3 regions of the Stenotrophomonas sp. YJH_SMC_36 genome follow, and region 3 is predicted to be linked to each of the others. Evidence: predicted binding sites of a transcription regulator. Region 3 holds the regulator's gene; each other region holds the start of a gene.
The links. Region 3 encodes FliA, which starts transcription of late flagellar genes. Its sites were predicted from a motif close to TAAAGTTTNNCNNNCNNNGGCCGATAA; they were not measured.
Positions count from the first base shown of each region.

Region 1: AC5P76_RS10370 (flagellin) is a predicted target of FliA. The motif match lies at 2,482-2,508, and genes of this name have one in related genera.
Region 2: AC5P76_RS13610 (methyl-accepting chemotaxis protein) is a predicted target of FliA. The motif match lies at 1,864-1,890, and genes of this name have one in related genera.

Region 1 is NZ_JCAFTD010000004.1:393,431-397,523, reverse strand. It holds partial or broken gene AC5P76_RS10375 (flagellin) at 1-1,098, opposite strand, end outside; gene AC5P76_RS10370 (flagellin) at 1,171-2,388, opposite strand; gene flgL (flagellar hook-associated protein FlgL) at 2,759-3,961, opposite strand; gene flgK (flagellar hook-associated protein FlgK) at 3,958-4,093, opposite strand, start outside.
Region 2 is NZ_JCAFTD010000006.1:313,800-317,892, reverse strand. It holds gene AC5P76_RS13610 (methyl-accepting chemotaxis protein) at 1-1,633, opposite strand, end outside; gene AC5P76_RS13605 (DUF5694 domain-containing protein) at 2,058-3,146, shown strand; gene AC5P76_RS13600 (hypothetical protein) at 3,156-3,395, opposite strand; gene AC5P76_RS13595 (PAS domain S-box protein) at 3,458-4,093, opposite strand, start outside.
Region 3 is NZ_JCAFTD010000012.1:28,279-32,371, reverse strand. It holds gene AC5P76_RS18455 (chemotaxis protein CheA) at 1-1,015, opposite strand, end outside; gene AC5P76_RS18450 (protein phosphatase CheZ) at 1,018-1,623, opposite strand; gene cheY (chemotaxis response regulator CheY) at 1,623-2,015, opposite strand; gene AC5P76_RS18440 (RNA polymerase sigma factor FliA) at 2,073-2,816, opposite strand; gene AC5P76_RS18435 (MinD/ParA family ATP-binding protein) at 2,813-3,700, opposite strand; gene flhF (flagellar biosynthesis GTPase FlhF) at 3,687-4,093, opposite strand, start outside.

The DNA.
Region 1 (4,093 bases), on a different contig from region 3:
GCGCGAGGCGGACAGGTTCTCCGTCGAGGTCTGCAGGTTGGCGACCACCGAGGTGAAGCGGTTCTGGATCGCACCCAGGTCGGCGCGGGTGTTGTTGATCGAACCCAGTGCCTTGTCGACCACTTCCAGCGCCTGCTGGGCACCCTTCACGGTGCTGATGTCGACGTCCTTCAGCAGCTTGCCCGGTGATGCACCGGTGCTGGCGGTGGCGGCGGCGCTGTCGAAGCCGGTGACGCCGGCGCTGGTGCCCGCAGTGGCGGACATGGCGACGAACTTGCCGTCCTTGTCGACGCTTTCCTTCACCGAGGTCAGGTTGATCTGGCCGGCGGTGGTGCCGTCGAGTTCGGCGTAGACGCCGGTCTCACCGATCTTGGCGTTGATCGCGGTCACGGTCGCCGCGGCCAGGGCGGCCTGGTCCTTGGCGGCGTCGCCGGTGGAGGTGATCTTGACGTCGGCGATCTTGATCGCCGAGGTCAGGCCGCCGCCACCGATGGTCAGGCCGGAATAGGTGATTTCCTTGCCCGCATCGGCTGCGACGCTATCGCCTTCGTCGATGGCGATGGTGTTGGCGTCGAAGACGGCATTGCCCAGCGCGTCGGCCTTGGCATCGACCACCTTGTCGATGGCGATGGCCTGGCCGGCGTTGGCACCGACCTGGAACAGCTGGCTGGAGAACGAACCGTCCAGCAGCTTGGTGCCGTTGAACTCGGACTGCTTGGCAACGCGGTCGATTTCGCTGACCAGCTGGGTCACTTCGGCCTGCAGCGCCTTGCGGTCACTGGCCGAGTTGGTGGCATTGGCGGCCTGCACCGACAACTCGCGGACGCGCTGCAGGTTGTTGCCGATCTCGGTCAACGAGCCTTCGGCGACCTGGGCCAGCGAGATGCCGTCGTTGGCATTGCGGATGGCCACATCGGTGCCGCGGATCTGGGTGCCGAAGCGCTCGGAGATCGCCAGGCCAGCGGCGTCGTCCTTGGCGCTGTTGATGCGCGAACCGGAGGACAGGCGCTGGATGGTGGTGGCCAGCGAGCTGCCGCTGGTGCTCAGGTTACGCTGAGCATTCAACGACATCGTGTTGGTGTTGATGACTTGTGCCATGAGGAGAGGTCCTTGAGCGGTTGCACGTGAGTTGGGTCAGACGCCCCCGACGTGCCCCGGGAGCGGCTCATGTCAGCGCTGCAACAGGCTGAGCACGTTCTGCGGCACCTGGTTGGCCTGGGCCAGCATGGCCGTGCCGGCCTGCTGCAGGATCTGGGTGCGGGTCAGTTCGGCGGTTTCCTTGGCGAAGTCGGTATCGCGGATGCGGCTGCGCGAGGCCGACAGGTTTTCGGAAGAGGTCTGCAGGTTGGCGACCACCGAGGTGAAGCGGTTCTGGATCGCGCCCAGGTCGGCGCGGACGCTGTTGACCGATTCCAGGGCCTTGTCGACGATCTCCAGGGCCTGCTGGGCGCCGGCGACGGTATCGATCTGGATGTCGGCGACGTGGGCGGCAGCGGTGCCGGCGGCGGGGGCGTTCAGGTCGGTTGCGGTGGCGGTCGGCCCCATCTTCACGGTCACACCGGCCACGGTGTTGTCGGCCTTGACCGAGGTCAGGGTGACTTCGCCCGCGGTGGTGGACTGCGCGGCATGCAGGCCGGTTTCGCCGATCTTGCCGTTCAGGGCAGCAGCCAGCGCCTTGGTGGCGTTGTCCTGGTTGACCTTGCGCACCGCAGCGATCTCGGCGGCGGTGGCCGGCGCGCCCGGCGGGGTGGTGTAGTCGAACGTGACGTCGCCGATGCTGACGTCGCCCACCGTGATGTTAGCCAGCGTGCCGGCGGCGGCATCGACGGCTGCGTCATCCAGGGTGGCGCTGCCAGCGTTGACGAAGGTCGTCGCGCCCAGCGAGTTGGCCTTGGCGTCGACCACGCTGTTGATGGCGATGGCCTGGCCGGCGTTGGCACCCACCTGGAACAGCTGGCTGGTGAAGCTGCCGTCGAGCAGCTTGGTGCCGTTGAAGTCGCTCTGCTTGGCGACGCGGTCGATTTCGCTGACCAGCTGGGTCACTTCGGCCTGCAGGGCCTTGCGGTCGCTGCTGGAGTTGGTGGCATTGGAGGCCTGCACGGCCAGTTCGCGGATGCGCTGCAGGTTGTTGCCGACTTCGCTCAGCGAACCTTCGGCGACCTGGGCCAGCGAGATGCCGTCGTTGGCGTTGCGGATGGCCACGTCCAGGCCGCGGATCTGGGTGCTGAAACGCTCCGAGATCGCCAGGCCAGCGGCGTCGTCCTTCGCGCTGTTGATGCGCAGGCCGGACGAGAGGCGCTGGATGGTGGTGGCCAGCGAGTTGCCGCTGGTGCTCAGGTTGCGCTGAGCGTTGAGCGACATCGTATTGGTGTTGATTACCTGTGCCATGGGGTCGTCTCCTCTTATTTGGAACCCGTAGGTGAATGGAACGAAGCGCCGCCTGTTTTTTGTTTGGCTGTGTGCTTCGCCGTTGCCAAATGAATAACGGCGCTTTGTCAACAACCTTTAGGCGTGAATTCCGATGAACCGGAAAAAGCCCGCGGGACGCTGTTTTTCCGGGGTTTCACCGGCCTGGAAGGGGGGCGGGCAGGGGTGGCGGGCGCCGCTGGTGGCGCCGGGTGCGGCGGACCTGGGCGCGCGGGTCGTCAATGAACGCGCGCGGCGCACCGGCGGGCGAGGCAGCGGCAGGGTGCTGCGGAAACGAAAAAGGCCGCGATGCAGGGCATCGCGGCCTTCATGGGCGTGTGCGGGAAACGGATCAGCCGATCTTGTTGAACAGCGACATCGACTGCATCTGCGAGAAGATCGTCTGTGCAGCCTGCAGCGCCGTGCTCTGCAACTGGTACTGGCTCAGGGCATCGGCGTAGTCCAGGTCGCGCATCTGTGACAGGGTGGTCTTCAACGTCACACTGTTGGCTTCGCGCATGTCCGCTGCATTGTCCAGCGCCTTGAGCTGCGATCCGCCGGCAGCACGCGAATCGATCATCCGCTCGGACGCGCGGCCGACGTCGCGCAATGCACTCTGCAGCTGGTTCTGCTGCGCTGCCAGCTGTGCGGTGCTGCCGGTATCGGCGTCGAGTGCGGCGATCAGCTTGTCCATCGTCGCGAAGATGTCGCGGCTGCCGGCCGGCTGCACGTTGAAGGTATCGCCGGGCTCGGCAGCGCCGGTGATCTGCAGGCGCACGCCGTTCACTTCCAGTTCGTCGCCGGGCTTCAGGGAGCCGGTACTGGTCACGTTGCCCGTTGCGTCCAGCACCTCGTACTGGTCGCTGGCGGTGAAGCGCACGCTGAAGGCCTGGCCGTTCCAGCTGTCGCTGCCGTCGCGGGTGATGTTGGTCAGCACGCCCTTGCCGGTGTTGCCTGCGGCGGCGCTGCCGTCGACGAAGCCATCGCCGGTTGGAATGCGCATGAAGATCTCGCTGCCGGGCAGGGCGTCGAGCACGTAGGTGTCCGGCCCCACTTCCACCTGGCGCTGGGTCTGGTCGCCGCGATAGACCACCTTGCCGTCGATCTTGGCGAACGGCGGATCGCCGTCATGGGTGCCACCGAATACATAGCGGCCGGTACCATCGCTGCTGTTGGCCAGCGACAGCAGGCCGTCGCGGATCTGGTTCAGCTCGGTGATCAGGGTCTTCTTGTCCGCGGCGCTCAGCGCCGGATTGCTGGCCTGCAGCGTCAGATCGCTGACGCGGCCCATCAGATCGTTGACCTGGGCCAGTGTGTTCTCCTGCACGCCGAGCCGGTTCTGCACGTTGCCGGCGTTGAGGCCCATGCGCTCGAGTGCCGCCAGGCTGCGGTCCAGGCCCACGGCGGTGCCCGCGGCCACGGGATCGTCCTTGGCGCTGACGATCTTGCTGCCGGTGGCGATCTGCTGCTCCAGGTGATTGAGCTTGGCCTGCTTGGCCAGCATCAGCGTCACCGACTGGTTGAACATCATTCCGGTGGAGATGCGGCTGCTCATCGGCGGACGGCTCCCAGGATGGTCTGGAACATGTTGTCGGCAGTGGAAATCAACTGCGAGGCGGCCTGGTAGGCCTGCTGCAGGCGGAGCATGTTCGCCGCCTCCTCATCCAGGTTGACGCCGGAGATTTCG
Region 2 (4,093 bases), on a different contig from region 3:
TGTCATCGCTCTGCTGCTGCGAGGCGCTGCTGATCTCGGTGACCAGGTCACTGACCCTGCGCACGTTGAGTACGATCTCGTCCATCGTGCGGCCAGCACTTTCCACCTGCGCCGTGCCCGCACCGACATTGGCCACCGATGTGTCGATCAGCTGCTTGATCTCCTTGGCGGCGCTGGCCGAGCGCTGCGAAAGTTCGCGGATCTCGGTGGCGACGACCGCGAACCCACGGCCGTGCTCGCCGGCACGGGCCGCCTCCACGGCAGCGTTCAGCGCCAGGATGTTGGTCTGGAATGCGATGCCGTCAATCACCCCGATGATGTCGACGATGCGACGCGAGGAGGCGTTGATCAAGGCCATCGTCGCCACCACCTCGTGCACCACGCTGCCGCCGCGCGCAGCCACCTCCGCTGCGCCGCCGGCCAGCTGGCTTGCCTGGCGCGCATTGGCCGCCGTGCGCTGCACCGTATCGGCCAGGCCCTTCATGGACACGGCGGTTTCTTCCAGCGAGGCCGCCTGCTGTTCGGTGCGCTGCGACAGGTCGCTGTTGCCCTGCGCGATTTCGGTCGCGCCGACCGCGATGGTATCGGCAGCGAACTTGATCTGGCCGATGATGCCCGCCATGGCTTCGACCAGCGCGTTGACGCCATCGCACAGCTCGGCGATGGGGCCACTCTTGTCGGCAATGGCGACGGTGCGGGTCAGGTCGCCCTGCTTGGCCGCCGCCACGACCTCCCGGGTCTGCGCCACCGCACGCTGCATGGCCTGGTTCTCATGCACCTGCGCGGTGATGTCGGTAGCGTATTTGACGACCTTGAACGGCCTGCCGTTGCCATCCAGGATGGGGTTGTAGGAGGCCTGGATCCAGATCTCGCGGCCGCCCTTGCCGAGCCGCCGATACTGCCCGGCGTCGTACTCGCCGCGCCCGAGCTTTTCCCAGAACCGGCGGTACTCGGCGCTGTCGCGAAGCTCGGGCTCCACGAACAGCGCATGGTGTTGGCCGCGCACCTCTTCCAGGCTGTAGCCGGTGGCGGCGAGGAAGTTGGCGTTCGCCGAGAGAATGTGCCCGTCCAGGCTGAACTCGATCACCGCCTGCGACTTGTCGATGGCGGCAAGCTGCCCCGCCGAGTCCGCGGCCTGCAGCTTCTGCGCGGTGATGTCGGTCGCGAACTTGACGACCTTGAAGGGCCGGCCCTGCGGGTCCAGCACCGGGTTGTAGGACGCCTGGATCCAGATTTCGCGCCCGCCCTTGCCCAGCCGTCGGTACTGTCCGGCGTCGAACTCGCCACGTCCCAGCCGGGCCCAGAAGTCCCGATACTCGGCGCTGGACGCCTGATCGGGATCGACGAACAGCGAATGATGCCTGCCCTGGATTTCGTCCAGACGATAACCCACCGCCTGCAGGAAGTTGTCGTTGGCCTGCAGGACGGTGCCATCCAGATCGAATTCGATCACCGCCTGCACGCGATGCAGTGCGGCCACCTGGGCGGCCAGCTCGGCATGACCGCGATCGCTGTCGACCCTGCCGGGCCGAGGCTGTCCCGCCAGCGCCCCCAGCAGGGAACGCCACGGCGACCAACGGGTGTGCAGCTCGGCTGGCGCCTGTGCGCCTGCCGTAAGGCCTGGAATGAGCATTGTCTGATCCTCGGTGTCCGGTAAGCGGTTGCGATCCGCCAGGCGGGATGCCCGACGGCGACATCAATTGCTTGGACTACAGGTGCCGGCAGGCACCTCTCGAGCAACGGGCAAGAACATCTGGGGGCGGGTGCGATCGACATCCGGGAGCGGCGGAACACACTGCGCGGGCCGCCCGACGGGGCAGCCTGGGGTCCTGCAGCGGGTGACGGGAGCGGGATCCAGTGAGGTTATCGGCACCTCCGTTCCGGGCTTTAGGCCCCTCCGCAGCGGGCCCTGTCCAGCCCCCTCCCCCTGCAGCGCCTGACGGGCCCCTAGATGCAGCCTGCAACGAAAAGGTTGCCATGACCATCGGGGCTGTCGGCAAGGGGGTGGACAGGCAAGGATGCGCCCACCACGGACCGTCCATCGACACGGAGATCGCATGTTTTCACGCCTGGCTGCTCTTTTCGCCCTCGGCCTGTGCAGCAGCGGCGCGCTGGCCGCCGATGCAGGCTATCGGCCGGGTTTCAATCCCGCACAGCTCAAGGGCCCGCCCGCCGGCCGCGTCAACGAAGTGCTGGTGCTGGGTTCACCGCACCTGTCCGACCTGCCCCCGACCTTCCAGCCGGCAATGCTGGAGCCGCTGCTGCAGCGCCTGCAGGCATGGCGGCCAACGGCGATCGCCGTGGAGAACCTGTCCGGACTGCAATGCGATTTCATGCGCCGCAATCCCGCCCGCTATGCCGAGAGCGTGGAAAGTTACTGCGTCGATCCTGCACCTGCCCAGGCCGCCACCGGTCTGGATGTTCCAGCGGCCAATGCCGAAGTCGATCGCGTGCTGGCGGCATGGCCCGCCACACCGACGCACGCACAGCGTCGCCGGCTGGCCGCACTGTTCCTGGCCGCAGGTGAGAACGGCTCCGCGCTGGTGCAGTGGCTGCGCCTGCCGGCGCAGGAGCGTCGCGCCGCAGACAGCCTGTCACCGCAACTGGTGCAGTTCCTCGACAAACGCGCCTCGCGACGCAACGAAGTCAGCCTGATCGCGGCCGAGCTTGCCGCACGCCTGGGCCTGGAACGCCTGTGGGCAGTCGATGACCACACCGCTGATTCGCCCACGCCAGCGGCACTGGAGAAGGCGGCTGGCGAAGCCGTCATGAAGGCCTGGGACAATCCCGCCACCCAGGCACGACGGGCCGCCGATACGGCCCTGTACGCCGAACTCGGCAGCACGGACGGCCTGCTGGCGCTCTATCGGAACTACAACGCGCCCGACACCGTCGCCCGGGTCTACGACAGCGATTTCGGCGCAGCCCTGGTCGAACCATCGCCAGAAGGCTTCGGCCGCCGCTATGTCGGCTACTGGGAAACCCGCAACCTACGCATGGTCGCCAACATGCGCGAGGTGCTGGGCCAGCACCCGGGCACCCGCATGCTGACCCTCGTCGGCGCCTCGCACAAGGGCTACTACGAGGCCTACCTCAACCAGATGCACGACGTGCGGCTGGTTGATGCCAACAGCGTGCTGGACTGAGCGCCAGGGCTAGCAGGGGGCCGGCGCATCGCCGCGCCGCGACCGCCACAGCAGCACGCAGGCGACCACGATCGCACCCAGGGTCAGTATCAGCAGCACCACCACGCCGCCCTGCAGGGTGGGCAGCAGCGCCTGCGCCCGGGCATCGCCGTGCAGTTGCTCCAAACGCAGGCAGGCGGCTACCGCCAGCCACCAGCCGATCATCGCCGGCGCGAAGGCACGCAGGGCATCCGGGGTCCAGAAACGCATGTCGTTCTCCAACGGGGTGGGTGTGCGCGCAGTATTCGCGGCCGTCCTCTCACAGACTGAGATCAGCCGCCACCGGCGTCGCTGTCCACGCCCTCAGCCGGCCATTCGCCGGCTTCCCCCTGCACCTGCACGTTGTTGCGTCCCATTGCCTTGGCCCTGTAGCACTGCGCATCGGCCGCAGCCACGGCCTGGTCCACCCCCATGCCGCCCAGCAGCGGTGCGATACCGATGCTGGCGCCCACCCGCAGGCGGTGCTGGTCCCAGGGAATGGAGAGGCTGGCCAGGGTCTGCAGCAGTTCGCCGCCGATCCGCGCCGCGCGGCGCGGCGTGCAGCCGGACAGGATCACCGCGAACTCGTCCCCGCCCAGCCGGGCCACCACGTCCGAATCGCGCACGCCGTGGCGCAGCACGCTGGCCACCGCCCACAGCACCGCATCGCCGGCCAGGTGGCCCCAGGTGTCGTTGACCGGCTTGAAGCGGTCCAGGTCGATGTACATCAGCGATGCCGCCTGGCCTGTCCGCTCGACCCGGGTGATGGCCTGCTGCAGATGGACTTCGAACCCCCGCCGGTTGCTCAGTTCGGTCAGCGGATCGATCTCCGCCAGCTGGCGCGCTTCGCGCTGCCGTGCACGCTGCTGGGTATCGTCGCGCAGCACCCACACCGCACCGCGCACATGGCCCTCATCGTCGCGCAGCCA
Region 3 (4,093 bases):
GGGCCTCGACCAGGTTGCGGTCAAGCTCGGTTTCGGCGCCGACCAGCTCCAGGTCCACTTCCTTCTTCAGCGAGCGGGCAACATCGCGGGCGACCTTGGGGAAGCGCGAGAACACCTTGCCGACCGGTTGCATGCGCGTGCGCATCACTGCCGACTGCAGGCGCGCGGTGGCGATGTCCAGGGTCGACACGGCGCGGTCCAGTTCCTCGTCGCGCAGGCGCGCACGCAGGGTCTTGAGCCGGTTGCGCGACAGCACCAGTTCGCCGATCAGGTTGACGATCGCATCCAGCCGCTTGGTATCCACGCGCACGGTGTGCTCGGCCTCGGCCACCGGCTTGTTGGCCGCGGGCTTGGCAGCGGCGGCCGCGGGGCGCGGTGCGGGCAGTGCAGGCGCAGGCGCCGGCGGAGCAGCCACGGGTTTCGCGCCGGGGGCGGCGCCGCCGTGCAGCTGGTCCAGCAGGGCTTCGAACTCATCCTCGCTGATCAGGCCATCGTCGGCCTTGACCGGCGTCGCCACTGCGGTGGGGGCGTTGCTGCCGTGCAGCTGATCGAGCAGGGCCTCGAACTCGTCGTCGGTGATCAGGTCACCGGCAGCGGGCGCGGCTGCTGTGGGGGCGACAGCAGCCGGCGCAGCAGTGCCGTGCACGTCGAACTGGGCGATCAGGTCCGGCGGGGCATAGCCGGGTTCGTTGCCGGAAGACACGGCATCCAGCATCGATTGCAGGTAGTCCAGAGACTGCTGTGCGGCATCGAAGTGATGCGGCTGCAGCACCGCCTGGCCAGCGCGGGCGGCGCCCAGTGCCTCTTCGGCGGCATGGCACAGCTCGACCATGGCGGTGATGCCGAGGAAGCCGGCGCCGCCCTTGAGCGTGTGATAGCCACGGAACACGGCGTTGAGCTGGTCGGCGTCCTGCGGCGCCTGTTCCAGCGACACCAGCTGTTCGCCGAGGCGATCCAGGATTTCCTGTGCCTCGATGATGAAATCGGCGGTGATGTCGTCGGATACCGCGCTCATGCTTACAGTCCCAGGTCCGACAACAGGTCGTCGGCGTCGTTCTGAGAGACCGCGTGGCGGTCCAGTCCCTTCAGTGCCGGTCCGGCCAGCGCCGGATCGGTGCGATGCTGCTCCGGTGGCAGGCCCAGCGCGCCAAAGCCTTCGTGCACGCGGCGGACGATGCCGACCACGCGACGGATGATCTGTCCGGTCAGGTCCTGATAGCTCTGGGTCAGGGCAATCTCGGTCAGGTTGTGGCGGATGCGTTCCAGCTGCGCATCCTGCCCCGGCTGCAGGCCTTCGGCGCGCAGCTGTTCGGTGAGGCTGCGGCACTCTTCGGCCAGGTCCAGGGTGCGGTGCGTGGCCTGTTCGGTCATCGCCACCACATGGTCCAGGCGCGCGCAGGCGTCGTCCAGCTCGCCCGCCTCGCTGGGGACGGTCGGCAGTTCGCCCAGGGCCTGGCCCAGTTCGCGGGCCAGCCGTGACAGGCCGCTCATCATCGGCTGCGTGCGTGCGGCCACCAGGGCGTCGATGCGCTGGCGCCAGGCGCTCTCGTCGCCGGATTCGAGCGCGTCGAGGGCTTCCTGCAGGCGCAGGACGAGGGCGTTCTTGTCGACCGTGGCGTCCATCAGGCGCTGGCCGCCAGGCGTTCGAAGATCTTGCCCAGTTTCTCTTCCAGCGTCTGCGCGGTGAACGGCTTGATGATGTAGCCGTTCACGCCGCTCTGCGCCGCTTCGATGATCTGCTCGCGCTTGGCCTCGGCGGTGACCATCAGCACCGGCAGGGTCTTGAGCTTGGCATCGGCGCGGATCGCCTTGAGCAGTTCGATGCCGGTCATCACCGGCATGTTCCAGTCGGTGACCACGAAGTCGAACGGCTGGCTCTGCAGCATCGACAGTGCGGCATGCCCGTCCTCGGCTTCGGCGGTGTTGGTGAAGCCCAGATCGCCCAGCAGATTCTTGACGATGCGGCGCATGGTCGAGAAGTCGTCGACGATCAGGATGCGCATGTTCTTGTTCAAAGCGGAGTTCCTTTGTTGTTCAGTCGCCCGCGGTGGCCGTGGCCGCCGCGGGCATGTTCATTCTTCAAGCCCGGCATCCGCGGCCTCGAAGATCTTCAGCCGGCCGCGCAGGCGCAGCACGGCCTGGCCGTGGATCTGGCAGACGCGCGATTCGCTCACGCCGAGCACCGCGCCGATCTCCTTCAGGTTCAGCTCCTGCTCGTAGTACAGCGAGAGCACCAGCTGTTCGCGTTCGGGCAGATGGCCGATGGCCTTGCCCAGTTCGCGGCCGAATTCGCCACGTTCCAGGACCTGCTGCGGTGTGGGTCCGCCCTGGGCGACGGTGTCCAGTTCGCCCTGGTCTTCGATGCGCGATTCCAGGCTCAGCACCTGGCCGCGCGAGGCGTCCTCCATCAGCCGCAGGTACTCGGGCAGTGGCATGTCCATGGCCGCCGCCACCTCGGTGGCACTGGCTGCACGGCCCGTGGTCTGCTCCAGGCGGCGGATGGTGGCGGCCGCATCGCGGGCGCGCCGATGCACCGAGCGCGGTACCCAGTCGCCACGGCGGATCTCGTCGATCATCGAGCCGCGGATGCGGATCGAGGCATAGGTCTCGAACGAGGCACCCTGGTCGGCGTCGTAGCTGCGCGAGGCTTCGATCAGGCCCATCATGCCGGCCTGGATCAGGTCGTCCACTTCGACGCTGGCCGGCAGGCGTGCGGCCAGGTGATGGGCGATGCGCCGCACCAGGTCCGAGTGCTGGGCGATGACCTCGGTCGCCGCCGAGCGCTGGACTTCCCTGTACTGGGCCGCGCCTTTCATGCTGCCACCCCGCGTTGCTTGAGGATGCGCTCGAGGAAGAATTCAACGCCACCGCGTGGCTCGGTGGGGGCCTGCCAGCGGGCGGTGCGACGGGCGATCTCGGTGATCGCCAGCGCCGCCGGGCTGGATGGATAGGCCTTCACCACCGGCTGCTGGCGCTGCACCGACAGGCGCAGCCAGTCATCCTGCGGCACGCAGCCCAGGTAGTTCAGCGAGACATCGGCAAGGAACTTCTCGCAGACCCGGGTCAGCTTTTCATACAGCACGCGGCCCTCGTTGGGGTCGCGCACCATGTTGGCCACCACCTGGATGCGGTCCACGCCGCGCTCGCGCGACAGCACCTTGATCAGTGCGTAGGCGTCTGTGATCGAGGCCGGTTCGTCGCAGACCACGACAACCGTGTCCTGTGCGGCCTGGCAGAAGGTCAGCACGCCGTCGGTGATGCCGGCGGCGGTGTCCACCACCATGATGTCCAGCTCGCGTTCCAGTTCGGAGAACACGTTCACCAGGCCGATGTGCTCGGCCGGGGCCAGCTCGGCCATGTGCCGCCGACCGGACGCGGCCGGCACCACCAGCACGCCGTTCGGACCTTCGACGATCACGTCTTCCAGCGAGCAGCGGCCGGCGACCAGATCCGCCAGGGTGTGGGTGGGATTCAGGCCCAGGATCACGTCGATGTTGGCCAGGCCCAGGTCGGCGTCGAGCAGCAGCGTGCGCTTGCCCATGCCGGCCAGCGCCACGGCCAGGTTGGCCGAGACGTTGGTCTTGCCGACGCCGCCCTTGCCGCCGGTCACGGCGATGGTGCGCACAGGGCCGAGCGGCTCGCTGCGGGTGGCCGACAGCGGGAAGGTCTTGGTCAGCTTGGCGTACTCACGCGACGGCATGGTTCAACTCCGGGTTGCAGGGCATATCGGCCGCTCGGCGCAAATCTTCAAGGCGAAGTACAAGATTGGCCGCGCTGGCCCGGTGCAGGTCGTCCGGAACGTCCTGGCCATCGGTCACCCAGGTGATCGGCAGCGCGTGGTCTACCGCCACTGACAGGGCGTTGCCGAAGCGGCCGGTCTCATCCAGCTTGCTCAGCACCAGGCCCTGCAGGTTGGCCGCGCCGAAGCGGCGCACCACCTCGTCCATGTCGCCAAAGCTGGTATTGGCCGGCAGCACCAGCAGGGTGCGGACCTGGCGGGCGGCACGCAGCCACTGCAGCTGCGCGGCCAGGGCGCGGTCACGCGGGCCCAGGCCAGCGGTATCGATCAGCACCAGCTTGTAGTCCTTCAGCC